DNA from 4 places in the Bifidobacterium sp. MSK.17.10 genome. Region 3 is predicted to be linked to each of the others. Evidence: riboswitches for the same ligand, from Rfam matches in the RefSeq annotation. Region 3 holds a riboswitch; each other region holds the start of a gene.
What was found. Region 3 has a riboswitch for thiamine pyrophosphate ahead of KSX58_RS08570 (ECF transporter S component). Riboswitches for the same ligand answer to the same signal wherever they lie in the genome.

Region 1: another riboswitch for thiamine pyrophosphate. It lies ahead of thiS (sulfur carrier protein ThiS); the one in region 3 lies ahead of KSX58_RS08570 (ECF transporter S component).
Region 2: another riboswitch for thiamine pyrophosphate. It lies ahead of KSX58_RS04200 (ECF transporter S component); the one in region 3 lies ahead of KSX58_RS08570 (ECF transporter S component).
Region 4: another riboswitch for thiamine pyrophosphate. It lies ahead of KSX58_RS01995 (hydroxyethylthiazole kinase); the one in region 3 lies ahead of KSX58_RS08570 (ECF transporter S component).

The regions. Positions count from the first base shown of each region.
Region 1 covers NZ_JAHOJD010000003.1:144,771-151,937, reverse strand. Annotated here, with positions in the region: gene KSX58_RS03400 (ABC transporter ATP-binding protein) at 1-673, opposite strand, end outside; gene KSX58_RS03395 (MarR family winged helix-turn-helix transcriptional regulator) at 800-1,291, opposite strand; gene KSX58_RS03390 (aldo/keto reductase) at 1,475-2,506, opposite strand; TPP riboswitch at 2,611-2,714, shown strand; gene thiS (sulfur carrier protein ThiS) at 2,942-3,136, shown strand; gene thiF (sulfur carrier protein ThiS adenylyltransferase ThiF) at 3,189-3,902, shown strand; gene KSX58_RS03375 (thiazole synthase) at 4,059-4,973, shown strand; gene KSX58_RS03370 (amino acid permease) at 5,154-6,692, opposite strand; partial or broken gene KSX58_RS03365 (hypothetical protein) at 6,808-7,167, opposite strand, start outside.
Region 2 covers NZ_JAHOJD010000004.1:49,872-57,038, reverse strand. Annotated here, with positions in the region: gene rsfS (ribosome silencing factor) at 1-13, opposite strand, end outside; gene glmU (bifunctional UDP-N-acetylglucosamine diphosphorylase/glucosamine-1-phosphate N-acetyltransferase GlmU) at 16-1,398, opposite strand; gene KSX58_RS04215 (DNA-deoxyinosine glycosylase) at 1,533-2,072, opposite strand; gene KSX58_RS04210 (aldo/keto reductase) at 2,203-3,210, shown strand; gene KSX58_RS04205 (TenA family protein) at 3,344-4,045, opposite strand; gene KSX58_RS04200 (ECF transporter S component) at 4,125-4,739, opposite strand; TPP riboswitch at 4,771-4,874, opposite strand; gene KSX58_RS10590 (DUF4839 domain-containing protein) at 4,845-5,204, opposite strand; gene KSX58_RS04190 (hypothetical protein) at 5,203-5,514, shown strand; gene KSX58_RS04185 (acyltransferase) at 5,676-6,731, opposite strand; gene KSX58_RS04180 (GNAT family N-acetyltransferase) at 6,890-7,167, shown strand, end outside.
Region 3 covers NZ_JAHOJD010000009.1:67,457-74,623, forward strand. Annotated here, with positions in the region: gene ligA (NAD-dependent DNA ligase LigA) at 1-1,065, shown strand, start outside; gene KSX58_RS08565 (P-loop NTPase) at 1,131-2,252, shown strand; TPP riboswitch at 2,371-2,473, shown strand; gene KSX58_RS08570 (ECF transporter S component) at 2,505-3,119, shown strand; gene KSX58_RS08575 (ABC transporter ATP-binding protein) at 3,240-4,733, shown strand; gene KSX58_RS08580 (energy-coupling factor transporter transmembrane protein EcfT) at 4,735-5,613, shown strand; gene KSX58_RS08585 (dipeptidase) at 5,727-7,094, opposite strand.
Region 4 covers NZ_JAHOJD010000002.1:122,071-129,237, forward strand. Annotated here, with positions in the region: gene KSX58_RS01975 (LacI family DNA-binding transcriptional regulator) at 75-1,118, opposite strand; gene KSX58_RS01980 (thiamine-binding protein) at 1,221-1,586, opposite strand; gene thiD (bifunctional hydroxymethylpyrimidine kinase/phosphomethylpyrimidine kinase) at 1,684-2,526, opposite strand; partial or broken gene KSX58_RS01990 (thiamine phosphate synthase) at 2,661-3,410, opposite strand; gene KSX58_RS01995 (hydroxyethylthiazole kinase) at 3,543-4,427, opposite strand; TPP riboswitch at 4,418-4,531, opposite strand; partial or broken gene KSX58_RS02000 (MerR family transcriptional regulator) at 4,709-5,118, opposite strand; gene KSX58_RS02005 (aldo/keto reductase) at 5,380-6,255, shown strand; gene KSX58_RS02010 (flavodoxin) at 6,252-6,524, shown strand; gene KSX58_RS02015 (DUF4230 domain-containing protein) at 6,878-7,167, shown strand, end outside.

The sequences.
Region 1 (7,167 bases), on a different contig from region 3:
TGTTGGCTTCGGTGAACTTGGCTTCCTGATAGTCCTCGGCGTTGTACGCGCGCACCACGCGCAGGCCGGTGAGGTTCTCGCGCGCCACAAGGTTGATGTTGTCGGTCAGGCGCTGCATGGCCTTGAACTTCGGCATGACGAAGTGCATGAGCACGGCGATGACCACCAGCAGGATGGCCACGGCGATGCCGGTTGCGAGCGTCCAATCGAAGCCCTTTCCTGCGATCTTGCACACGGCCCACACGGCCATGATCGGCGCTTTGACGATCATCATGAGGCCCATGGTGATGAACATCTGGATCTGCGTGATGTCGTTCGTGGAGCGGGTGATGAGCGACGCGGTGGAGAAACGGTTCATTTCCGCCGGTCCGAAGCTTTCCACCTTGTTGAATTCGAGCGAACGCAGGCGCTGGCTGAACGAGGCGCCCACGCGCGCGGCGATGAAGCCGGTGACGACGGCGCAGGCCGCCGAGCCGAGCGAGACGAGCAGCATTTTGCCGCCGGCCACCCAGATGTCGTGCATTTCACTGCCGGGGGTTTCGACGAGCTGCGTGATGTCGGCCATATAATCCGGCAGGGTCAGGTCAAGCCAAATCTGACCGACGATGCTGACCAGCGCGACGAGCATCTGACCGATCTCCGCTTTGGAGAGGTATCGTACGATGCGAAGCATGCTTGGTTCCTTCTCTTGTTTTGTGTTTTGCTTGTTTTCTTACGATTAGTTTTTGCGATTTTTCGCGGTTTTTGCGATTACTGGATTGCGATTACTTACACTGTGAATTATTTACAGCGTAAGATACTACGCGTCTTCCTGTGCGTTTCCTGAGAACGCGGCTTTGACCTCGTCCGCCGTGGGGCGCGGTTTGCCGGGCATGCACAGCGACATGTACGTGGTGAATTCCTCGGTGAGCTCAACGAATTCGCGCGCGCGGCGCTCCCCCATCTGCGAGAAGATCCAGCAGATCGCCTCGCGCATGCTTTCGCGCTGCCGTTCGGCGCGTTCCCTGCCGGCTTCGGTGAGGTTCACGTGCACCACACGGCGATCGTCGGGGTCGGATTCGCGTGTGATCTGGCCTTTTTTCTCCAACGCGGACAGCAGTGTGGACACGCGTCCGGTGGTGGTTTTCATTGAAGAGGCGAGCTGCGATGGCGTCAGCGGGCCTTTCCTATAGAGTTCCTGCACGGCGAAGGGTTCGCCCTTCGCGCCTTTCACCATCTCCTGCTGCATGCGCGAGCGTTTGTCCCATGTGTTGGTCGCCAATTCGTGGAACAGTTCCTCTTCAAAGCCCACGCGGCACCTCCTTCCGTCGCAATCGCCGTCATAATATCTTACAGTGTAAACATTTTACAGTGTAAGTTATTCCCAGGGCGATTTTGCAGCGAGCAAGCTACAGAAGGCACGAAAAAGGCCGCGGCCCGAATCGCGATTATTGTGCGGAATCGGGCGCGGCCAATCGTACGTATTGCGCGGAATTCAGCCGCGACGGGCGTCGACGGAGGCGTTCAGCATCGCCAGCTCATCCTGCGTGAGCGTCAGTTCGGTGGCGGCGAAGGAATCGTTGATCTCCTGAGGATTGCGGGCGCTGGGGATGGTGAACAACCGCTCGTAGCGGCTCAGTTCCCAGGCGAGCACCACGCGCTGGTAGGAGCAGCCGTGGTTGCCGGCGACCGTGCGGAACGGGTCGTACGCGCGCTGGTCGAACGCGTCGAGGAAGCCACCGAGGGGGCTCCAGCACACGAACGCGAGTCCAAGTTCCGCGCAGTGCTCCATCGTATGCTCAGGGTCGGGGTGCGAGGGCGAGAACTGGTTCTGCACGGCGATCAGCTTGTCGCCAAGCATCTCACGGGCAGTGTCGATCTGCGCGTTGTCAACACGGGAGATGCCCGCGTACTGAATCACGCCTTCGTCAAGCAATTGCTTGAGCGCGCCGACCTGATCCTCATAAGCCACTTCCGGGTCCGGGCCATGCGAATACAACAGGTCGAGCGTATCGACGCCCAAGTGCAGCGCGGATTCCTTGGCGTCACGAATCATGGTTTCGGGGCGCGAATCCGCCATCCACCCGTATTGACTGCCCGCCGCCTGCAAATGCTGGCGTTCCCCGCCAGGCCGACGACTGCAGCCCTCGGAATCCCGCCCCTGAGTGTCCGATTCTGGCGAATCGGACACAGGAGCAACAAAAGCGGGAACCTCCATGGTGCGTCGATAGCCGGTTTTCGTGGCGACCAGCACTTCATCGCGAGGGCCGTCCCAGCTGGCGAGCGCGTCGCGCACCATTTTTTCGCCGTAGCCCAGGTCTTCGGCGGTGCCGGTGCCGGGTTGGCTTGGCAGGTAATACGACCAGGCGGTGTCCAGATATCGCACGCCCGCGTCCAAGCCGGCGTGAATCGTACGGATCGCAGTATCGCGGTCCGGACGCCCCTCAATCGCCAAAGCCATCGTGCCCATGCCGAGCCGTGGAATCGCAAATCCCGCCAATTCGCCCATGTTTCGTGCGGTCGTCATAACCGTCTCCCTTCCGTCGCCACATCCGTCGCTACAAAATCCGCCACCCATTCTCGCACAAAACAGCGCGGAGCGGGTTGTCGGGCGGGTGCGGGAAGATGAGGGCACAACCGAACGGGAGCCGGAAGGCTGAGAGGGAGCTCGACGAGCTTCGACCGAGGACTTGATGCGGGTAATGCCGCCGTAAGGAGACGGGTTGTTCGCGCCGCGAGGCGCATCTCATTTCCGTTCGCGATAACCGAATATCGCGTGATTAGGGTCACGGAGGGGCGCACCACCTCATAGGGTACGGTTCCTTCGGCGACCCTTTTTTCGTACCAACCGTGAATGTCCGATTCACCGGAAGCAGACGCTCGGAAGCCCACAAAGCAGTTCTGAACGTCCGTTTCGGCGGGAACGGCACTCGTGGGGCCTGACATACAGAAGGGAACCGAAATGATCATCAACGGCAAAGAAGAGGACGTCGCCACGCCGATCACCGTGGCCGAACTAGTGGAGCAGCGCGGTCTGCGCGCCGACCGCGTGGCCGTGGAGCTCAACGGTGAAATCGTGCCTCGCACCCAGCGTGCGCAGACGCAGCTCAAGGGCACCGACACGTTGGAAATCGTCACGTTCGTGCAGGGCGGCTGAGCACAGCAGCGAAACAAACCATACGAACGGAAACGAGAATACGAGAACAACCATGACTTTTGAACCATCCGCATCGCAGGCGCAGATCGACGCCCGCCAGCACGCTTTCGACAACCAGCCCGACCCGGCCACGCTGGTCAGCCGCGAGGAGATCCGCGCGGCCCTGCTCGACCGCCACACCGCCGCCACGCAGGACAAGCTCGACGCGGCGCACGTGGCCATCTGCGGCTGCGGCGGCCTCGGCTCCACCATCGCGGTGGCGCTGACCCGCATCGGCGTCGGCCACCTGCACTTGATCGACTTCGACCGCGTGGATATGACGAACCTGAATCGCCAGCAGTATTTCCTGAAGGACCTCGGCCAGTACAAGACGGAGGCGCTGCGCAGCAATCTGCGCCAAATCAACCCGTTCATCGAGATCACCATCGACACCGTCAAGGTGACCGACGAGAACGTGCCGACGCTGTTCGAAAACGAGGACATCATCTGCGAGGCGTTCGACGTGCCGGAAAACAAGACGATGCTCGTCAACGCGGTGCTGGAGAATCTGCCGGGCAAGAAGCTCGTCAGCGCGTCCGGCATGGCCGGCTTCCGCAGCTCCAACCTGGTGAGCACGCGTCGCGTTTCGAAGAACTTCTACTTCTGTGGCGATGGCGAGACGGCTCCGGTACCGGGTGCCGGCCTGATGGCGCCGCGCGTGGGCGTGGTCGCCTGCCACGAAGCGAACATGATCACGCGACTGATCCTCGGCGAGGAAGACGCCTGACGCACTGCTACGTTACTCCACTGCCGTAATCGAAATTTTTATTGCGATTACAAACGCACGTTGCACACAACACAACAGCGATGCAACGGCAACACAACAGCAGCACAGCAATCGCAACAACAGCAACACCAAACACCCCAACGAAAGGAACCGACGATGAGCACCGAAAACACCATCACCACCGCAGCCGCCGATGTTGCGGCCGCACCGAACGCCACGCTTGACGAGCTGGTCGGCACCACCACGAACACGGCGATTCTGCCAGAGCCGGACGCGCACGCGTACGACGAGATCGCCACAGGAGACGCCGATCCGTTGATTCTCGGCGGGCACAAGTTCACGAGCCGTTTCATCCTCGGTTCCGGTCGTTACGACCTGAACCTCATCAAGGCGACCATCGAGAACGCGGGCACGCAGATCGTCACCATGGCGCTGCGCCGCTGCCGCACCACCGAAAACAACCTGCTCGACTACATTCCGAAGGGCATCACCATGCTGCCGAACACGTCGGGCGCGCGCAACGCCGAGGAGGCGGTGCGCATCGCACGTCTGGCCCGCGAAGTGTGCCAGACGGACTTCGTGAAGGTGGAAATCGAGCACGAGGCGAAGTATCTACTGCCAGACAACGAGGAGACCATCAAGGCCACGGAAAAGCTGGCCAAGGAGGGCTTTGTGGTCATGCCGTACATGTTCCCGGACCCGATCGCAGCGAAGCGTCTTGAGGACGCGGGCGCAGCTTGCGTGATGCCGCTCGGCGCGATGATCGGCTCGAACAAGGGCCTGCGCGCACGTGACTTCATCGAGGTGATCATCAAGAACTCCAACGTTCCGGTGATCATCGACGCGGGCATCGGCCGGCCGAGCCAGGCCGCGGAGGCCATGGAGATGGGTGCGGATGCGGTGATGGCATACACGGCGATCGCATCCGCCGGCAACATTCCGCTGATGGCGCGCGCTTTCAAGAATGCGATCGAGGCCGGCCGTGAAGCGTACCTGTCCGGCCTGGGAAAGGTTACGGAGGACCACGCCGTCCCGTCCAGCCCGACGAACGAGGCCGACTACATCGGCTGATTCGCGCCGATTTCGTACGATTCGTGCACTAACGTTTCGCACTGTTTTATTGCGATTACACGACGAGGGTCGGTGGAAACGCACATTTTCGCAAGGTTTCCACCGACCCTCTTTCGTCGGATGCGCGGCACGTAGCGCAACACGCGCATGCCACGCATACCGCAGCGACAGGCAATACGTCTACTTCCCTAGAGCCGCCTTCAGGTCGCGGTTCTGGAAGCGCTCGTGCAGCAGGCAGTAGCCGCCGAACGCAACGAGCCAAACCAGACCGGCGATCGCGGAACCGCGCGTATCTGCGGACAGGAACAGCGTGACGTACACGAACACGTAGAACGCAATCGCAATCCAGTCGCACACCTGCCATGCCGGCATGACGAAGCCGTCCGGCAGGAAGTCGGCGCTTTGACGGTAGCGGCGGTGCGCAAGCATCGTCAGGATGTAGATGAAGATCACGACGGCGCTGGCGGCCGAAGCGAACAGCACGAACGCACCGGAAACGCCCGGAATCGCGTTAACCAGCGGGGAGAACAGGATCATACAGCCGGACACGATGATCGCCTTCGCCGGCACCTTGCGTTTCGACACTTCGCCGAAGCGCTGCATGGCCGGCGATTCGGAGTCCTGCGCAAGCTGGTACAGGTGGCGGCCCGCCGAGTAGATTAGCGAATTGAGTGCCGACGCGGCTGCGGTGATCACCACGAAGAACACGAGCGCGGCGGCCCAGTCGAGGCCAGCGTATTTGAACACCATGATGAACGGGGAGCCGAACGAGCCGTCCGCGTTCTGGTGGAAGTTGCGCCACGGCACGATGGCCATGATGGCCACGAGCGCGCCCACGTAGAAGATGAGGATGCGCATGATCAACTCGTTGACGGCCTTCGGCAGCACTTTGCGCGGGTTCTGGGTTTCGGACACGGTCACACCCACGAATTCGATGAGCTGGTAGGCGAAGAACACCATCTGGAAGCTCATGAAGAAGTTCATCCAGCCATTCGGCGCAAGCTGGAAGCCGTCGGCAATGTTCGTAAGGCTCACAGTGGCACCGGAAACCGTGCCGTCCACGCCTTCGATATGCGTGGCCGGGTAGCTGAAACCGAGGAACAGCATCACCACGGCGGTGACAATCAGACCCACAATCAGTGTGATTTTGATCATGGAGAACCAGAATTCCGCCTCGCCGAACACTTTCACGGCAATGAGATTGATGCCGGTGAGCGCCACGAGGAAGCACAGTTCGATAAGCCATTTCCATGATTTGAGGTCTATGCCGAACGTACCGAAGAACGTGACGAAATACGTGCTGACGGCTGTGATTTCGGTCATGCCGGTCAGGATGAGCACGATCCAGTACGTCCAGCCGGCGAATTTGCCCCACGCGCGGCCGAGGTAGCGGGTGATGAAGTTGATGAAGGTGTGCTGGCTTGGGTCGCTGTACATCATTTCGCCGATGGCGCGCATGAGCAGGAACATGATGAGGCCCACGCCGATGTACACGAGGATGATGCTCGGTCCGGTCAGCGCGATCGACTTGCCGGAGCCGAGGAACAGGCCGGTGCCGATGGTGCCGCCGATGGCGATGAACTGGACGTGGCGGTTTTTCAGGCCGCGTTCCATGTCGTTGTCTTTGTCGAGGCTTTCGATGGATTTGATTTGCGCGGTTTCCGTCGCTTCGGACGTGCTTGTACCAGTTTTTCCGGTTTTCGTATTCCCAAAAGTCATAATGTTCACACCCTACCGCGCCAACCGCACAATCTCCGCCGTTGTTCGCACCGCGAAATGCGCTATATGTGGCAGATTCGCATCTTTTCCAAAAAACGCTTTGCGACGGGTGGAGTCAGCTTGCCAAGGTTTTCAGCTTGCCACGGAGCGATTCGTTTTCGCGTTCCAGCTCGTCGATGCGCCGAGCCTGTTGTTTGATGATGACAAGCGCCGTCTCGCTGTCAAGGCCGCTGCTCGCGCTGAGAGGTGCAGGCGGCACGGCGATGGCAGCCGCATCGGACGGGACGGGCACGTCAGCGGATATATACCCCCCCCGACACGTTCGCCCCGTCCAGCGGATGCGGAGCATTTCCAATGTTCGCCTTATCGGGATTGGCGATTCCTGCGATGTCGTCGAGTTTCTCCTTGCGCGTCACCGCATGAACATACAGGTTGACGAGCTCCGTAATGATTTCGCCGTTACTCATGTTACTGC
Region 2 (7,167 bases), on a different contig from region 3:
GCAATGCAGGCATGTTCAGCGCTCCCATTCGGGCTTCCAGCCCTCTACTATGTGTTGCGTGTTTTCGGAATAGACCATGGAGTCGGACGGGACGTCGTGGCGGACCACGGAGCCGGCTCCGGTGGTGACGCCGTCGCCGACGGTGACGGGGGCGACGAACAGGTTGCCCGCGCCGACGTGCACGTTCGATCCGATGGTGGTGTGGTGCTTGTGCACGCCGTCATAGTTGGCGGTGATGGTGCCGCCGCCGATGTTGGTGTGCTCGCCCAGGTCGGCGTCGCCGACATAGCTCAGGTGCGGCACCTTCGTGCCGTTGCCGATGTGCGCCTTCTTCATTTCCACGAACGCGCCGGCCTTGCTTCCCTCGCCGAGCTCGTTGCCCGGACGCAGATACGTCCACGGGCCGATGTTGGCGGCGCGGCCGATGTGCGTCTCCTGCACGCGGGAGCGTTCCACATGCGCTTCGGCGTCGATGGTGGCGCCGATCAGCGTGGTGTACGGGCCGACTTCGGCGGCTTCGCCGATCACCGTATGGCCTTGGAGGAAGCAGCCGGGCAGGATCACCGCGTCGCGTGCGATCTGCACGTCGTCCTCGATCCACGTGGTGTCCGGGTCGAGGATGGTGACGCCTTCGCGCATCCAATGCTCGCACACGCGCTTGTTGTGCGCCTTGGCGAGCGCGGCGAGCTGCACGCGGTCGTTGACGCCTTCCACGCTTAGCGGGTCGGGGGCGGCGAAAGCGCCGACGGCTCCGTTGGCTTTGGCGGCTTCGAGCGCGTCGGTCAGGTAGAATTCGCCCTGCGCGTTGTTGGATTTGAGGTTGGCGATGGCTTCGGCGAGCAGTTTGGCGTCGAACACGTATACGGAGGTGTTCACTTCGCGTACGGCGAGTTCGCTGCTGTTGGCGTCCTTTTGTTCGACGATGCGCAGCACGTTGCCTTCGCTGTCGCGGATGATGCGGCCGTAGCCGGTCGGATCGTCGAGGATGGTGGTGAGCACGGTCGCGCCGTTGCCGCTTTTCTCGTGGAAGGCGAGCAGCTGGTCGAGCGTGTCGGTGTTGAGCAGCGGCATGTCGGATGCGGCGATCAGCACGGCGCCGTCCAGATCGTCCTTCTGCGTGAGCTGCGCCATCGCGCATTGCACGGCGCGGCCGGTTCCGGGGATGTCGTCCTGTTCGACGATGGTGACGTGCTCGTTGTAGGAGCGTGCGGCTTCGGCGACGCGTTCGGCCTGGTAGTGGACCACCACGGCGAGCGTATCGGGGTCAAGGGCCGCCACGGAGTCCATGACACGGTTCAGGAACGTTTTGCCGGCCAAGGTGTGCAGCACCTTCGGTTTGTTGGAACGCATGCGGGTGCCTTCGCCCGCGGCAAGGATGATTGCGGCGCTCAGTGCCATCTTTCGCCTTCCGTTTTGCTGGTTTTCGCGGGAAACGTCCATTCCAGACGGATTAGTGGAGGACGCTTCGGATTTCAACGCAACCGTGATTGTATAAATAGGGTTCGGACAATGCCGCAGCCGTCGGAAACGCCTTACGACGCCTGCGAAACGGAGCGTGCGACGCATCCGTACGCTTCGACGAGTCCGGGCAGGTCGGCTTTGGCGTTCGCCGGACTGGTGGATGGCAGCTGCGTCATCGGCATGCCGTCCAATCCATGCGCCCGAAGCAGCGGAACGCAGAGCTTACGGTACAGTTGCGCGGCTTTCGCGCCAGTGGTGAAGACATGGGCGATTTTCGATCGCATGATTATCGGGGAAAGATCATTGGGCACCGCATTACGGATACTGGCATCGCTCGCTCCATCGATGTCGTACGACTCAATCACATCCCATAACGCCATATGGTGACGCAAAGCGAAATCCCTACGCAACCCCACAATCTGGTCCGGGTCCCGGCACTCGCGCAGACAACCATCATCATGGAAAACAGCCGCCATGACCGGCCAGAAACGATTGCGCGGATGACCATAATAAAACCGCATCTCACGCGACTTCGGACTTGGCACGGAACCCAACACCAACACGCGCGATCCGGCATCCCAAACCGGACCGAATCCATGTTCCACACGCATGGGCCACTCTCCTACCACCGCATCGAATACCGCGATGCGCCTTATTGTATTGCGCAATGTTGCGGCACGACAAACGGACGTGTATGTTGATTGCGGATACGACATGAGCAGCATATTCAAAGGAGAAAACATGCTCGAACCGACCACCGTCTATACGCCATCGCCAAACCGATACGACAGCATGACCTACAACCATGCCGGCGAAAGCGGCCTCAAACTGCCGGCCATATCCCTCGGCTTCTGGCACAACTTCGGCGACACCACCCCATACGACACCATGCGCCGCATCGTGTTCACCGCATTCGACAACGGCATCACCCACTTCGACCTGGCCAACAACTACGGCCCCGAACCCGGATCGGCCGAAAAAAACTGCGGACGACTCCTGCACGAATACTTCCACCACCACCGCGACGAACTCATCATCAGCACCAAAGCCGGCTACGAAATGTGGACCGGCCCCTACGGCGACCTCGGCAGCCGCAAATACCTGCTCGCCTCACTCGACCAAAGCCTCAAACGCCTCAACCTCGACTACGTGGACATCTTCTACCACCACCACATGGATCCATCCACACCACTCGAAGAGACCATGGGCGCGCTCGCCACGGCCGTGAACAGCGGCAAGGCGCTGTATGTGGGCCTGTCCAATTATGATGGCCCCACACTCGAGAAGGCCACCGCCATTTTGGATGAGATGCATGTGCCGTTCATCATCAACCAGAACCGTTACAACATCTTCGACCGCACCGTGGAACGCAATGGGCTCAAGGAGACCGCGCACCGTCTTGGCAAAGGCCTTATCACTTTCTCCCCGCTCGCCCAGGGACTGTTGACCAACCGGTATCTGAACGGCGTTCCGGCGGACAGCAGAATCGCACATGACGGACGATTCCTGCAGCAGAGCGCGTTGACGCCGGAACGGCTTCAGCAGATTCGCGACCTGAACGATCTGGCCGCCGAGCGTGGACAGACGCTCGCCGAAATGTCACTGGCTTGGCTGCTGCACGACGGCATGGTGGCTTCGGTGCTGGTCGGAGCGTCCCGTCCACAGCAGCTGATCGACAATATCGGTGCGCTTAGGAACACTTCGTTCAGCGACGAGGAGCTCCGCCGCATCGACGGGATCTCGCTGTAGACGGGCCGCCCTCGCGCGGCAGCCGCGCACGAGGAAATCGGGCTCCGGACGGAACCGCAACAAATGAGCCTGGCGTGTACGACATCGATCGTACGCGCCAGGCTCATGGCTTATGCGGTCGTGGATCGCAGGCTCACTCCTGCGGGTAGGAGTCGTCGAAGAAGCGGCGCTCCAGATGCACGATGGTGCGGAACACTTCGGCTTCCGGACCATCGATGGAGCAGTATTCGTTGACCAGGGAGATGAGGTCGCCGACCCACTTGCGGAAGTGCGCGCCTTCATGCAGGTCGACCCAGCCCTTGTGCACCGGCACCTGCTGGATGACGTCGGCATCGACGGTGCGCTTGGCCCATGCGAGGTACAGCCATTCCATGCAGCAGATCGCGGTGATCAGTTCCGGCCAGCTCTTGTCGGACAGGCTGTCGAGGTATGCGCCGTACTCCTTGTTGGCCGGGGTCGGTTCGGTCGCGTCGTATTCCTCCTGGCCGACGTGATAGGCCTCGAGGAAGTGCTCGAAGTAGGTGGCCTCGTTGTCGGCGAACCACTGCGATTGCGCCGCGAGCATGTCCTTGGTCTCCTGACGTGGAGCGAGTTTGATGAGACGTGCCATCATGCCGTTGTTATAGAACTTGAAGTCCTGAATCAGATACGCCTTGAGGATGGATTCCGGCAAGGTGTCGTCAAGCAGCTCGCTGACGAAACGCGAGTTGATGGCGTCGTACCAGTCCTCGGTGTTGAGCATGTACATGAGGTCGGCGACGGAGCCGGCTTCCGCGCCCAGCCAAGCGTAGTCTCCGCTGGCGGGTTTCGTTGCTTCTGGAACGTGGTTGGTCATGATTTTCTCTTTTCTTGGATACGCCGGCGGACGGCCGGCATGTTTTCTATGTTTGTTGTTGGATTGTGAGTTGCGTGGTTCAGGCCACGACGTCGGCCTTGCCGGATTCGAAGCGGTCGAGCACGCCGGTTTTGGCGAGCGCCTTTTGTACGAACCACATGAGCGCTCCGCCGAATACGGCTCCGGAGATGACGCAGCAGACGGTGAACACGACGCCTTGCAGTGTCGACCAGCCGGCGGTGACGACCCATTCGTACAGGCCATTGGATAGGCCGGTCAACGCGCCGGCCAGGGTCACGGTGAGCAGGTTCCACTTGCGGTATACGAAGACCGCGAAGCCGATTTCGGCGCCGAGTCCTTGGGCCATGCCGATCAGCAGTGCGTGCGCCACGCCGAATGGATTGCCCAGCAGCGTTTCGATGACCGCGGCGATGGTTTCGCCGAAGAAGGCCGCGCCGGGCTTGCGGATGATGATGGCCACGAGCGGGCCGGCGAACAGCCACATGAAATGGAAGAGTCCGCCCAGTCCCGGGGTGAGGCTGTCGAACAGGGCGGTCGGGACGGCGTAGATGAAGTCCCAGGCCCAGAAGATCACGCCGGATGCGACGGCAACGATCGCGGCCACGACGATGTCGACCACACGCCATTTGACGTTGGGTTTGCGAACTGCGGAAGACTGGTTTTCTTCAGTCATAAAGGTATGTGCCTTTCTCTTATGCAAAGGCACGGGAAGTAGAGAGACGTCCGTGCGCCGGCATTATCCGGTATACGTTCATACGGTTGAAGCGGTCGCTTCCTCTCAGCCATAATGGCCCCCGTGTCCGCAAGCGATATTACATGGTTCGGCGCGTTTCCAGGCTGGTATTCCACATGTCGGCCAAAAGTCTCGTGAAATGGAAAAATGGGTTCCGTGTTTTTCCGAAAGTCCTGAGCCTTCGGAAAAACACGGAACCCATCGATATGCGGGAAAGCCGCTGTCGGGATTGTATTTGTCCACTGTTGCTTTGATGTGGACGTTCTGTCCTTCGCGCACGAAGGCGGGAATGCCGACCGAACCGTCGTGGAAATCGCTCCAGACGATTCCTTCGAATCTGAAACTAAGGGAATCATAATTCAATTGACATGCCACGAATACCGTCTGCGTCGGATCAGAGTCCATGCCTGTTGCGGCGTCCATCGTTCTCGGCTATGCGGGCGTCGGCGAGGCAAGCATCGAACTTATCCTCAAGACGGTCGAAGAGATTCTGATAGCTGTTGATACTCATAAACATGTAGGATGTCCTGTTCCGTTTGATGATGACGGGCGCACGGTCGCTTTGGGCAGCACCGCGGCGGTGCGTCCGTTGCTGAGCTCGCTGAGTGAACTACGTACCAACTCCATCTCCCTGATGGTATTTGACGGGCCACGACAGGACACCGGGCAGGTACGCGCTTCCGTGGATGCCATGTTCCAAAGTGATGGCGACTGACTTGCCGTGGCCGGACATGTTTCCGCGGATCAGTTTCCGAATGCACGCCTTGCCGCGGAACATGCCGAACATGTCCTCGCAGGAAGCGTATACCGGTCGCTCAATCGCCATTCATGCAAACCGGCGATTCCGCCTAAAGCACCATGCGCAAGCGGAATACATCAGGCTTCCCTTTTCGCCTTTCCCAGCCTCCTTGACAGTCTGGTAGCAGGCCGTTCCACGGCAAGATAGAACGCCTCCGCCACCAGAAGGCACAATGCAAACAAAACCATCGGGCGCAATAGACCCTGTACGGGAATGTACGGCACAATCCAGTCGCGGACGGGAAGATGGGTCAGATACAGGCTGAATGAAATGCGCCCCAGCCAACGGACAGGTGGCGTGGAAAGCAGGTCGGATACCACGTTGCAGGTAAGTGCGAACACCACCAATATCAGGCATCCGCACACGGCCAAAGGTTGGGCGACAATACCAGGCAGCAAACCGAAACCGCTTTGGCAAACCAAGACGATGCCACACAGGGCGAGCGGTACGGCAACGACGTCGCGCATCGTCTCGCGCCCGTTGTCCGTAAGCCGTTTCGCCAACGCGACGCCAAGCGCGAACATGGCCATGTGACGCAACGGCGGCCACTGCGTCCACTCCGACAACAGCACGCATACGAGCGCAATGGGTGCCACGAATCGCATGTCGGTGGCGATGATGACGTATACGGGCAGGGCGAGGCTGAAAAGCAATTCCCAGCACATGCTCCATGATGGCAGGTCGACCATTGCCAATGTGGAACCGTCCACTCTGGTGCCGGCGGTGGTCATTGAAAGCATGTCGAGTTGGGTGAGCAGATTGTGTAGCCAGACTGATGGCGAGGATGTGCTGAACGCGTTTGCGTATTCTTCCGCTTTCCACCCCATGTGCATGGCGATTGTGGAGACGATACAGCAGATCCCGATTGCCGTGCAGGTGGGGATGGCGAGTCTGGCGATGCGACGCAGCTGGTAGCGAGGCCAGTTGTATGTGTCGATTCCGACGCGTAGCGGAACGATGGAAAGTACAAGTCCGCTGAGAATGAAGAATAGGGTGACGAATTGGGCGCCTGGCAATAGTTGGCGGAGGGTGCCTCCCGTGTAATGGTATGCGACCACTGCCAGGGCCGCGAGTCCTCTGAGCCCGTCCAAAGCGTATATGCGTGTGTCGGAGTCCTTCTCTTTTTCGTTCACGGGTGTACCCTATCACGTGCGCTGGCTGTCATACATCCGCCTACGTGCGTTTGGCGTGCGTTGTTCGGCGTGCGTTCGACAACAGTGCCATCGTCGAACACGACGCCACATAACTTCCATTCATCTCTCTTCCCCGCCCGACTGTAGTGTCGGATCATATGGAGATCCGCGAATACGACATGATGACGGACGAGGCGCGCGGCATCCGCACGGCGGTGTTCGTCGTGGAGAAGGATTATCGTCCGGAATTCGACGAATGGGATGAGCCGGGCCGAGCCACGCATCTGCTGGCTTTTGGAAACGGCCGCGCCGTGGCGACATGCCGTCTCTACCCTGATCTCGACCATGCCGATCAACCCGGACGTTGGGTGATTGGTCGTTTGGCCGTGGTCGCCGACGAACGTGGCCATGGTATCGGCAAGACGGTGCTGGCCGA
Region 3 (7,167 bases):
GACCAATCAGCCATTGCGCTGACGAATCCCGAAGAGGACAGGCCCGATTCCATCGACACGTATGCGCCGAACATCACCGAAATCGTGGTGAAACCCGGTGAGGAGCCTGAACCGTACGAGCCGGTGGCGGGACTGGAACTGCCGCCCATGCAGACACCTGTGCTGTCCAGCGAGGCCGGGCTGTTCTCGTTGACGTCCGCAGACCTCAAGGATGTGCGCGTCTGGCGCGAGGCCCCAATCATCGAAATCCACGAGACCGTCGGGTCAAACGGCAAGATCAAGAAAGTGCGCAAACGTGTGGGCGGATCCGGATTATGGCATCAGGTGCCCGCATTCTGGACCGCGCCTACCGCTGCCCGCAAACGCAAGGAAGCCGACATCGACGAGACCGCGGAATATCCGCAATACGTGGTGCCGGATGACGCCGTGGTGATCCGCGAGGAAATCAAGGTATCCCGTGGAGGCGCGTCCAGCGTGCAGCCGGTGTACATTCGTCCGGCGGAAAACACCCGCAAGATGCTCGACGAAATGGACAAAGCCCGCCATGCCGACCTGTGGCGCGTTCTGGTGGCCCTGTCCATCCGCAGGCTCGGACCGCCCACCGCACGCACCATCGCCAGCGCGTTCGGTACGTTGGATGCCATCGAACATGCCAGCGTGGACGAATTGTCCCAAATCGACGGTATTGGTCCGGAAATTGCGGAATCCGTAGTCACATGGTTCACCGCGGCCCGTGAGCCGGGCAATTGGCGCGGTGCCGTGCTTGACGCATGGAAGGCCGCCGGCGTAGGAGTCGGACAAGCCCAAGCCAGCGGACTACCACAGACATTGGCAGGCAAAACGGTCGTGGTCACCGGCTCGTTGGAAGGATTCTCCCGCGATTCCGCAAAAGAGGCCATCGTTCTGCGCGGAGGCAAAGCCGCAGGATCCGTCAGCAAGAAAACCGATTGGGTCGTCGTAGGCGAGAATGCCGGCTCAAAAGCCGCAAAAGCCGAGGAACTGGGCATCCCCATGCTCAACGAAGACCAATTCAAACAGCTGCTCGACACGGGAACAGTTGAATAATCGCCACACCATCTGGCAAGCCGTGCCGCGAACCGCTACTGTGGTACGCGGCATAAGGAGGAAGCATGAGCGACGAGCGCACCATCGAAGCGCGCATCTACGAACGGCTAAGCAAAGTGATTGACCCCGAACTGGGCAGGTCCGTCACCGACTTGGGCATGATCGCAGCCATTGACGCCACGCCAGTGGCAGGCGAAACCAACACGTACGACGTACGGGTGCGGGTCGAACTGACCGTGGAAGGCTGTCCGCTGTCGCAGACCATCACCAACCAGATCAACGGCACGGTCGCCTCCTATCCTGATGCCACGTTGATTCCCAGCATCGAAGTCGGCTCCATGAGCCAAGACAAACTCACCCAGCTGGTGGCCGGCCTCAAAGCGGAACGTAAACAGAACCCGTTCAACAAACCCGGCATCAAAACCCGCATCTTCGCCATCGCCTCCGGCAAAGGCGGCGTGGGCAAATCGTCTGTCACCGCCAATCTGGCAGCCACATTCGCGGCGCTCGGCTACGATACCGCCGCCATCGACGCCGACATCTACGGTTTCTCGCTGCCTAGGCTATTCGGCGTGCAATCACAGCCCACGAACCTCAACGGCATGCTCATGCCCGTCACCGCATGGGGTGTGAAACTGATCTCCATCGGCATGTTCGCCGGCGCGGACAGAGCCATCCTATGGCGTGGTCCAAGACTGCAACGCTCCTTGGAACAATTCCTATCCGACGTATGGTGGGGCGAGCCGGACGTATTGCTGCTCGACCTGGCGCCCGGCACCGGCGACATGGCGATTTCCGTGGCACAGGCACTGCCGAACGCCGAACTGGTGGTGGTCACCACACCGCAGCCATCCGCCTCCGACATCGCGGTACGATCCGGCCTGGTGGCATTGCAGGTGCCGATGAAAGTTCGCGGCGTCGTGGAGAACATGAGCTACTACGAGCACAAAGGCGAGAAGCTACGTATCTTCAGCGAAGGTGGCGGCGCACGCGTATCCGAACAGCTGACCCACAGCCTCGGCTATGAAGTGCCACTGCTCGCACAACTCCCATTGGAGCCTGAACTGCGCGAAACCGGCGAAGCAGGCCGGCCCGCAGTCCTGACCAAAGAGGGCGCGTTGCGGTCGGACGGTATCGGAGAAACATTCAAGAATCTTGCCGAATCGCTGATGAGACTGCCTCAATAAAATCACCATACGGTTGGAGCGTTCCTCCAAAACAACACATCGGAATGCGACTCAGCCACGGAATACGGAATCCGTTATGAGACAAAACCGACGTAAATCGTGGGTCCTGTGTAATATCAGGCGCAGACACGGGGGCCGAATGGCTGAGAGGAAGCAACCGCTTCAACCGTATGAACGTATACCGGGTAATGCCGGCGCACGGACGTCTCTCTATTTCCCGTGCCTTGACGAAAAGAGAAAGGCACATATCCCATGACTGAAGAAAACCAGTCTTCCGCAGTTCGCAAACACAACAACAAGTGGCGCGTGGTCGATATCGTCGTCGCAGCCATCATCGCCGTCGCATCCGGCGTGATCTTCTGGGGCTGGGACATCGTCTGCACCGCGCCGCTGGCCCTCTTCGAGGCGGTGACTCCAGGCTTCGAAGGCCTGCTTAACGCTTTCTGGCTGTTCGCAGGCCCTCTGGCCGCCATCATCGTGCGCAAGCCTGGAGCCGCACTGTTCGCGGAAACCCTCGCGGCCGCGCTCGAACTCACCATGGGCAACCAGTGGGGCGTCGGCGGCTCGCTGATCGTCGGCATCGTGCAGGGCCTCGGCGCCGAAATCGGTCTTGCCATCTTCGCCTATAAGAAGTGGGACCTGCTGTCCACCACGATCTCCGGCGCACTTGCAGGCGTCGGCTGCGGCCTGTACTACTGGCTTACCAATCCGGCTTGGAGCGCGCTACGCGTCAGCATCTACCTGATCGCCTCCGCCATTTCCGGCGCGGTGCTCGCCGGCGCGGTGATGTACCTCCTGCAGGTGGCCATCGCCAAGACCGGCGTGCTCGACCGCTTCGAATCCGGTCGTACGCAGGAACTGGTCTGATTGTCCGATGCAAGCAAATCCCGCATCACATCAAGGTGGTGCGGGATTTTCTTGTGATGGCGCATCGCATGACAACGGCATACGAAACAACAGCATGACAATCAGAAGAAAGAACGACGAATGACCACTGACGTTCAGAACACAACAGCGGCCGGCGTGACCGCACATGATTGGGGATGGAGACACGCCTCACGTAAGGATTTCGCGCTACGACACGTCGACTTCGACATCAAACCGGGGGAGCGGGTACTGTTGCTTGGCGCTTCCGGCGCAGGCAAATCAACCCTGATGTCCGGTTTGGCTGGCGTGCTCGGTGGAGATGACGAAGGCGAGCAGGAAGGCGAGCTGCTCATCGACGGCGTCGACGCCAGACAAGCGCGCGGACGTTGCGGGCTGGTGCTTCAGGACCCGGACTCGCAGACGATTCTCGAACGTGCCGGAGACGACACCGCATTCGGCTGCGAGAACCTGAACCTGCCGAAAGATGAAATCTGGAACCGGGCACGAGCCGCCCTTGACATCGTCGGGCTCGACTACATGGCGTTCGACCGCTCCACACGAGGACTTTCCGGCGGGCAACGTCAGCGCCTCGCCTTGGCGGGCGTGCTGGCCATGCACCCTGGCCTGCTGCTGCTTGACGAACCGACCGCCAACCTTGACCCGGACGGTGTCAAGGAAGTGCACGACGCTGTCCGCCACGTCCTCGAACAGACCCATGAGACGCTGGTTGTGGTGGAACATCATATCGACGTGTGGCTCGACCTGGTCGACCGCGTCATCGTGCTGGGCAAACCCGAAGCCGATTCGAACGTCGGCGGCGTAATCGCCGACGGCACTCCAGACGAAGTGTTCGGCCACATGGGTCAGGTGCTTGCCGACGGCGGTGCGTGGGTGCCGGGCCGCACCATCGAAAGCCACGCGCCCAAACCGGAACAAATCCGGCAACCGCAGGACGTCGTGCTTTACACGCGGGATCTGAGCTTCGGCTATGATTTCCCGCTCGGCGAGCATATCGACCTCGAATTCCATTCCGGTGAGGTGACCGCGTTGACCGGCAGAAACGGCGTGGGCAAATCCACACTTGGACTCACTCTCGCAGGACTGCTCAAACCGATGGCAGGACGTGTATGCATGGCGGACGATCTGGTACCTCCCCATCGCGAAAACAATGTGATCACATGGAAAAGCCGCGACTTGCTGGGACGTATCGGCATGGTGTTCCAAGAGCCGGAACACCAGTTCGCCGCATCCACCGTGCGAGACGAGGTGGCCATCGGCCCCAAATCCATGGGCAAAACCGACGAGGAGGCGTATTCCATCGCCGACAGGCTGTTGGAACGCCTGAATCTTTCCCGCTTCGCCAAAGCGAATCCATTCACCCTATCGGGCGGTGAGAAAAGAAGACTGTCCGTGGCGTCCATGCTGGCTGCCGCGCCAAAAGTGCTGGTCATGGACGAGCCGACATTCGGACAGGATTTCACCACGTGGACCAGCATGGTCCAATTGATCGCCGGTGCGCGCGACCAAGGTTGCGCGGTCATCATGATTACGCACGATGAGCCGCTCATCGAAGCGCTGGGCGCACGCCGTATTTTGGTCAGAGAGGGGGAGTGACATGCTCGAAACCAACAAAAACAGTGGGCGCGACGGCAATGAAAAGCCCGAAACCATTACCGTGGTGCCACACAAGGAACGTCGTAACGAAACGAAGCCGGCGTCACCGTCATGGTTCGTGGCGAAAATCAACCCGGTAAGCCGTTTCATCGGTGCGTTGATCCTGTGCATTCCGATGTTCTTCACCCTCGATGTCGTTTCGGCATCCGTGGCGTTTGGTTTGGAAATGCTATTGTTATGGATCGGCGGAGTGGCTCCCTGGACGGTCTTGCGCAAGACATGGCCGGTATGGATAGCGGCCACAGGCAGCTTCGTTTCCGTGGCGTTGTACGGCAAGACATCCGGCACGGTGCTGGCCAATCTGGGCGGCATCATCGTCATCTCCCAAGGATCGCTCTATCTGGCGTTGGCCACATTCCTACGTGTCGCCGCAATCGCCGTGCCGGGTGTGATTCTGGCTTTGGGACTCGACCCGACCGATCTGGCCGACGGACTCGTGCAGATTCTGCGCCTGCCGCAACGTTTCGTATACGGCGGCCTTGCCGGCATGCGCATGTTCACGCTGCTGCAGGACGATTGGCGTGCACTCGGCCAGTCACGCCGCTCGCGTGGCCTCGGCGACGGCAGCACCATCAAACGCGTCTTCTCGCAAGCATTCAGCCTGCTCGTCGTATCCATCCGACGTGGAACGAAACTCGCCACCGCCATGGAAGCGCGCGGATTCGGATCCGACGCGCCACGAAGCCAAGCGCGCGAATCGAAACTGCATGCGGTCGACTGGCTGTTCTACGCCATCTGCATCGCGGTGCCGGCAATCGCGTTGGCCACCGCATACTACACCGGCTACTGGCATTGGGCGTTCAGCAACGTGTCCAACTAATGGATGATGATTCCCCAATCGGCAGCTAAATGAAAAAGCTCTCTGTCATACGTTCCAATCGGAATCGTATGACAGAGAGCTTTATTCTATTTCGGCAAGCCTTACACGGCTTCTTACTTGGCGAGCTTATCCAGCAGCAACGCTTCGGTGATGACGTTGTTCTTCAACGCCGGCAGACTGATGGACTCGTTCGGGCTATGCGCGTTGGCCTTCGGATCCTCCGGACCGGTGACCAGCACCTGCGCCTTCGGGAAGATGCGCTGCAATTCCGGAATGAACGGGATGGAGCCACCCTCGCCCTTGTTGACCGGAGCCACACCGAACGCTTCCTCCATGGCGTCCATGGCGTCCTTGGTGGCCTCAGCGTTCGGATCCATGGCCCAGCCCATGCCGTTGTCGAGCTTGTCGACCCACACTTCGGCACCGAACGGCGCATGCTCCACCATGAACTTGGCCAACGCCTCCTGGGCCTCTTCCGGGCGCTGGTTCGGCGCGGTGCGCAAGCTCAGACGGAACGTGGTTTCAGGAGAGATGACGTTGAAGGATCCTTCCACCGGATGCGCGTCGAACCCGATGACGGTGACGCTGGGCTTCGTCCACAGACGCGCGGCGAGCGAACCGGTGCCGGCAAGACGATACGATTCGACGATGCCCGCGTCGGCACGCACAGTCGCCTCGTCCATATCACGCTGCAGGCCGCCAACCGGTTCCTCGGACGCAACGCCCGGCACGGCCAAATCGCCATTGGCGTCGTACATGGAGGAAATCAACATCGCAGCCAGCGTGTTCGCGTCAAGAATCGGGCCGCCATACTGGCCGGAATGCACCGGATGTTCCAACGCCTTGACATGCACATCAATATCGGTGTTGCCACGCAGCGACGTGGTCAGCGACGGAATCTCAGCGGACCAGTTGCCCGAATCGGCCACAATGATCACATCGGAAGCGAACTCGTCCCGGTGCTCTTCGATGAACGGAATGAAGCTCGGAGAACCCATCTCCTCCTCGCCTTCGATGAACACCTTGATGTTCACCTTCAGATCGTCTCCAAGCGCTTTCAGCGCACCGGAATGAATGGCGATTCCACCGCCGTCGTCCGCGGCTCCGCGGCCGTACAGACGCGTGCCGATTTCAGTGCCGACGAACGGGTCGGTGTTCCATACGCTCGGATCCGGCACCGGCTGCACGTCATGGTGCGCGTACAGCAGCACCGTCGGCGCGTCCTCGCTGACGTTTTTGGAACCGATGACCTCCCAAGCGCCCGGCGTGCCGTCGGGGTTGTGCGACTGCACCACCTTCGTATCGACGCCGACCTCGCGCAGCAGGTCCGCCACGAATTGCGCGGAACGTTTCATATGATCGGCGGTGATGCCCTTCGCGGAAATCGACTGCAAGGCGATCTTCTGGTTCAACACGTCGACGATGCGGCTGAAATCAGATTCGACGCGCGTGCGGATCTCTTCGGCTCCTAAAGCTGTCATAATCCTTGATGCTCCCTATATATGCGTGTATATTACGCGGATTGAATATCGTGTGACGAATGTCCATTGTATC
Region 4 (7,167 bases), on a different contig from region 3:
CGCACAATTTTCATGTATAGAAAATGGCTGTGCGAACAATCGTAAGCATTTGAATCGTTGTAAAAACAGAAAAATCAGGATATGACGGAATCTTTTTCCAACAATGCGCAGTGGATCTTCGCCGGAATCGGCGCATCAAGCGGCGGCAGGGAAGCTCTGGCGGATGGACATGAACTGGTATCCACATCCTTGCCTTCAATCATGGAAATCAGCTTGCAGGCTGACCAATAGCCCATTTCGTAATGTGGCAGTTCGACGGTGGTCAGCTGCGGTTCAAGTGTCTCTGCGAACACGCGGTGGTTGTCCACGCCGACCACGGAAATATCTTTGCCTACCGTAAGCCCTCTTCTTGCCGCGCATTCGTACACATACCAGGCGCGCGCATCATTGAAGCAGAAGAAGCCGTCCGGATGCTCGTCGTCGAACAACTTGTTCACGGCGCGTAAAGCTGGACCGTTGTTCATTACGTTGCATACCAGCGATGGGTTGAACGCACGTCCGGCCTCCTGCAACGCGGTGCGGTAGCCGGCAAGACGACCGTCCTGCGCGATCATGTTTTCCGCGCAACCCACGTATGCGATGCGTTTGCATCCGGCCTGGATCAGCCGATTCGTGGCGTCGTAGCCGATCATGAACTCGTCCGGCTCGATGCTGGGCACTTTGTTCTCGTGGTCGGTGGCGTCCACCATCACCACGGGGTATTCGTTCAACGATTCGGGAACATGTGCGATGCGGTTCGACATCTTCGAATAGAAGAATCCGTCCACGCCGTACCTTTTCAGTGTGGCGATCTCGTTTTCCTCGCTCGCCTTGCCGTCGGTGCTGACGGTGAACAGCATGTAGCCGTAGGCGCTGGCCGCGTCCTGCGCGCCCAGAATGATGCCGCCCGCGTACGGTGTGGTGGCGACTTCCTCGCTGATGAAGCCGAGGATTCGGGTTTTGTTGGTACGCAGGCTTCGCGCCAACGGATTGATTTTGTACCCGAGCTCGGTCGCTTTGTTGCGTACGAGTTTGGCGAGCGCGGGATTTACCCTGCCTTCGTCGCGTCCGTTGAGCACCAGGGATACAGTGGAGATGGATACCCCCGTTTGTTCGGCGATTTCCTTCATTGTCGTCATAATCGCAACACTATACCCAAATGAACACGAAAAGCGCGCCTTTTTCGAGAAAAAGCGTGCTTTTTTACATGGAATGGTTTCGTTTCACCACTGTAAAGGGGGTTATTTCGACAGAATCTCGTTTACCAGTTCCTGCTTGGCGTGGATCTGTCCTTCGAAACCGGGGCGGATGTCGAGACGGATCACCACGTCGGTGCGGTAGCCCTGTCCGGCGAGCTTCATGGTGGCGTCGCGGATCACCTTGAGCACATCGTCGATGTCGCCTTCGATGTTGGTGAACATGGCGTTCGTCTCGTTCGGCAGGCCGGATTCACGGATTACGTCCACGGCCTGCGCCACGTACGTGGACTTCTCCGGGCTGGCTCCGGCGGGGGAGATGGCTACTGCGGCAAGCGTGTTGATATACGGTTTGCCGGTTTCCGGATTGACGGGCACTTCCTGCTTTTCTGCGTTGCGATCGAGCGTCATGATTACCTTTCTCAGCGTTGTCTCGTGTGTTTTCGTGCGATTACTTGTTGTACTGTTCCAACGGCTGCCGTGGTTCGCGTGGTTTGCGTGGCTTGGTTCAACGCCACTTCCACGCGTGGTCCATCGGACCGGAACCATGTCCAAGATCGAGCTGCGCTTCCAAAGCGCCGGTCAGGTACAGCTTGGCATGGTCGACGGCCGTCGGCAGCGCCTCGCCAAGAGCCAAATGGCTGGCGATGGCGGAAGACAGCGTGCAGCCGGTGCCGTGCGTGTTCGGGTTGTTGATGCGACGGGAACGGAACCAGGTGATCTTGCCATCCGGCTCGACAAGCACGTCACTCGCGTCATGCGTGCCGTGGCCGCCCTTGACGAGCACCGCGCAGCCGAAATGGCCGGCGAGCAGATGACCTGCGGTCACCATGTCGTTCTCGGTGGAGATGGATTCGCCGTTCTCATAGTCGATTGCGCCCGCACCTTGCTCTACGGCCAAGTCGCACAGTACCTGGGTCTCCGGCATGTTCGGCGTGATCACGGTGGCCAGCGGGAACAGTTTGGACGTCAGCGCCGCGATGGCATCATCCTCGATGAGCTTCGCGCCGGACGTGGCCACCATCACCGGGTCGAGCACCACGTTCTTCGCGTTGTGCGCGGTCAGACGGTCGGCGATCACGGTGATGAGCTCGGCGCTGGACACCATGCCGATCTTCACCGCCACCGGCGGAATGTCTTCGAACACCGCGTCGATCTGCGCCGCAAGCATTTCCGGGGGAGTGTTGGTGACCATCGTCACGCCGGTGGTGTTCTGCGCGGTCAGCGCCGCGATCGCGGTCATGCCGAACACGCCGTTGGCGAGCATGGTCTTCAAATCCGCCTGAATGCCGGCACCGCCGGACGAATCCGATCCTGCGATGCTCAATACCGGTGGCAATGTGCTAGTCATGGTAACTCTCCTTATTAGGCTCACTGATTCATTGATTATCTTCACTGAGCTCACTGATACAGTGTAGAACCACCCTTGCGGAACTTCTCGCTCATCTCAGCGGGCTTGTCGATTTCCTGTACGACGGACTACTTCACACGCGGCGCATAGCCGTGCTTCGCGTCGCCGCGCACCGCCTTCCAGCGCGTCACCATTTCGCGGGTGGCCGCTTCCGGATCGTCGGCACCGGCGATCGCGGACACCACGAACCAGCCGGCCGCCTTCGAACGGGCCAGCATCTCCATATCGTCGGCATGTACGCCGCCGCCGACCACTACCGGGAACTCGCTCGCCGCGCAAATCGCGTTGATCTGTTCCTCGTCAAGCGTGTGCCCGGAACCGTCGTTGCCGCCCACGGAAGCCTCCGGCTTGGTGGTGGACACATGTAGCGGGCCGGCGCCGATGTAGTCGATGCAGCCGCTCGGCAGCTCGTTGATAAGCTTCACCAGACTTTCGGTCTCGGCGGACAGGCCCACGATGGCATCCTCGCCGAGCAGCGCGCGAGCCTCCTGCGGTTCCATATCGGTCTGGCCGATATGCACGCCATCCACCTTGATGCCCTTGTCGCGCGCCTGCCACACCACATCCACGCGGTCGTCGATCACAAACGCCACGGAATCGGACTTGCCGCTGTTCTTGATGACCTGCGCGATATCGCGGGCCATTTCGGTGATATCCTTCGCATCCGCGTTCTTGGCGCGCAATTGGATGAACGTCGCGCCCCCACGCAACGCGTCATCCACCACATCCGTCACCGGCCGGCCCTTGCAATCCTGCGGACCGACCACGAAATACGCGCTCATATCAAAGCAGTCGCGCATCGAGGCGAATGGATAATTATTCATTGGTTTCCCCTTTGTTGTTCTTTGGGTAAGTGCTCCAGAAGAAGTCTTGTTATTTTCCGTCGCACCGCACTGAACGTATATATTCCGTATATACGATTGCGATGGTGCGAAACCATCCACGGAACGTTGCGGTCAGTTGGTTTCGATGATGTCGGACGCGGCCACCTGATCGGCGGTGACGTTCCACAGCGCGTCGAGCAGCGCCACCTGGAACGAACCGGGGCCATCGGATTTGACTTCGGCGATTTCGGACGCACGATCATACAGCAGCGACGCGGCAAGGGCGGCGACCAGCGGCTCGGCCACGGCAAGATACGTTGCGGTCACGCCGCCGAGCGAACAGCCGGCGCCGGTGATCTTCGTCATCATCGCGCTGCCTCCGGGCAGGCGGAACGTGCGCTCGCCGTCGGTCACCAGATCAACCGCGCCGGACACCGCAACCGCGCCCTTGCCGACGGGGGAGTGCTTCGCCAAATGGCGGGCCACACGTTTGGCCGCGTCGATGGCCGCGTCGACCTCGTCAACGGCCTCCACTCCAGCCGGACGCGTGGTCGGATCAGTGCTGTCGGCGTCGGCCAGCCCCCACATCGCATCAAGCGCGATGACCTCGCTCGCATTGCCGCGCACAATGGTCGGAGGCGCGTCACGGAACGATTCAAGAATGAACGTGCGTGTTTCGCCAATGCCCGCAGCAACCGGGTCTAGCACCCACGTCTTGCCGTTTTCGTGCAGTTTGCGCGCGATTTCCGGCAGCGCGTCCTTGAAGAACGGCAGCAACGTGCCCACGTTGATGTAGTTCGATCCGGCGATTTCGGCGGTGGCGATCACATCATCCGGCAGATAGCTCATGGCCGCGGTGCCGCCCGCCGCAAGCTGTGCGTTGGCAACGAGATTGATGGTCACGAAATTGGTGAACGACTGCGCCAGCGGCGTCTGCTCGCGTACGTCCATGACGGCTTGTTTGATGGCGGCACGCAATGCGCCGAGTGCGTCATTGGCGGATGAGTCATCGCTCATGATCTGCTCCCTACGTTGGTCCTAACCAACAGGTTCAAAGGGTCAGGCGTTCATGCCTATCTCAGCTTGATGGACTTGGCCATCAAGCACCCCCGCATGTTTACAACAGTGCTTAATCTATCTACGTCCCTTGACAGGCGCGATTTCGTAGGTGATTTTGGGCTTCCGTAGGTGGTTGCTGCCGGATAAGCATCGGCGAGATGCCTGGAATTAGGCGTTTGCTCGTGTCCGGATTCGAAGCTGATCGCCTACGGAACGCAAAAATCACCTACGGAACGCAGTCAGTCGCTTTGCGTCGTGTCGATGACGTTGCTGCAGTATGCCGTCCTGCCGGCAGTCACGTCGGCGTAGAAGCGCTGTTTTTCATCGATGTAGGCGATGGCTTTACGCAGTTCCTCCATTGCGTCTCCAGATGCTCGCGTTTTTCGGCAAGGATTTCCTGACGTTCCGGTATCGATGACTCACCTTCAAGACAGAGCTGCGTGTAGTGCCGCATCTCCTTGATGCCCAGACCGCAGCGTTTGAGGCATGTCAGGTCGTTGATCCATGCGATGCATCGCGCGTCGAAGACGCGTCGGTTGTTCTGGTCTCGTTTGAGACCGGGCACGAGTCCTGAATTGCAATAGAACTTCAATGCTTCGTAATTCATGCCGGTTAGTTTGCAGGCCTGCTTCATCGTATAGGTTTTCATGTTCTTATGGAGTGGCACTGCCGTGATTGCTATACGTGGCTCCTTTCGGACGCTGCGCGGCAGGACGTTCGGCGGGTGCCGCCGGATGGGGTCGGGCTTGAGGCGCATTGTTCTTTTTTGTTTGTACCTATCATGTCACATTTCCGGTTATTAATACCGGTAGATAGTACCGGCGTGCCGTAATTTGACCGGTAGCAGCTACCGGATTTTATCTTGGGGGTCAGAACGGCATACATGCCGGCACTGAATACCGACGAATTTATGGAAGGAAAAACAGTGGAATACGTGAAACTTGCCAACGGTGTTGAGATTCCGAAGATCGGATACGGCGTCTTCCAGATCAGCAAGGACGATGCTCCTCGCTGCGTGCGCGAGGCCATCGAGACCGGGTACCGCCATATCGACACCGCACAGTCGTACTTCAACGAGGCCGAAGTCGGCCAAGGAATCAAGGATTCCGGTATCGATCGTAAGGATCTGTTCCTCACTACCAAGATCTGGATCAGCAATTACGGCTATGAGAACACGCTGAGGTCCGTCGATGTGTCCTTGAAGAAGCTTGGCACCGACTATCTCGATCTGGTGTTACTGCACCAGCCGTTTTCCGATACCTACGGCGCGTGGCGTGCACTCGAAAAGCTCTACAAGGACGGCGTGATCCGCGCCATCGGCGTGAGCAACTTCTATCCGGACCGTCTGGCCGACATGGTCGCCTTCAATGAGATCGCCCCGATGGCCGATCAGGTCGAGACTAATCCGCTCAACCAGCAGATCGAAGCTCGCAAGAACATGGTCAAGCGGGGCGTGGCTCAGGAAGCATGGGCTCCGTTCGGGGAGGGCATGCAGAACATGTTCTCCAATCCCACCCTGGCCAAGATTGGCGAGGTACATGGCAAGTCCGTCGCGCAGGTGATCCTGCGTTGGCTCACCCAGCGCGACATCGTCGCTCTGCCCAAGTCCACGCACAAGGAGCGCATGGAAGAAAACCTGAACATCTTCGATTTCCGGCTCTCCGACAGCGAGATGACAACCATCGCGGGCCTTGACACCAAGACCAGCATGTTCTTTCGCCACGACACCCCTGAGGCGGTCGACCGCTTCGTCGGTTATGTCAAGGAACGTGCCGGCCGCGAATGATTCCGGCCCATGACATGGTCTGTGCCGGCAGCACTGTGTATCTGGGCTTCCCGATTTGGTGGATGGCACCTGTTTGGCTGGTGAACGATTCCGTCAAATCCAACGATTTCGCAGGTAAGACGATCATTCCGTTCTGCACTTCCGCCAGCTCCGATATCGGCAACAGTGCATCCACGCTCCAGAAAATGGCAGGCAGCGGTACATGGCTTACCGGGCACCGTTTCTCGGAATCTGTTTCCGAGGAGGACGTGACCGATTGGCTGATTTAGTCCAAAAACGGCATCGTCGAATAGCGAAGACATGGGGCGACCATTGTACGTTCGGCTGCAGCATTTCGTGTGCTGAATAGCAGGTCGCCTCTTCCACGCTCTTTTGAGTATCCCATCCGAATGTTTAAGCCGGCGTGGAAGTAGTAAGTGGTATGTGTGCTGTCCTGCCTTGCAGGAAGACATGGCGGGCATTTTCATTATGATGAAACGTCATCAAATATCGGATTATTTCCGATAATCATTCCACGAGATGGGCTTCCCCGTATTATTTCCTGAGACGTTTGTGACGCCCCTATGTATTTGCATGCGGGGATAGAATTGTTGACGGAAGAGAACCGTGAAAGGAATGTGCGTTGGCGAGAAATGACGGGAGTCGAAGGAGGCGGGGCGGTCTTTGCGATAGGTTGTTCGGCGATCTCAGTGCAAAAAAGTTGCGTAAGGTGTTGTTTGGCGCTGTTGCGGCAATTGTCACTGTTGCAGTTGTCCTGTTTGTGTGGAACGGTGTCGTTAAACCTGTTTTTGACAATGCAAGGACCGAATCTACCATCAGTGTGGAAAGCCAGTTGCAGGCGGCTGTGAATATCGACGATCTATCGACCGCGAAATTCCATTATGGCGGTGTTGCTGTAAAGAAAGACAATGC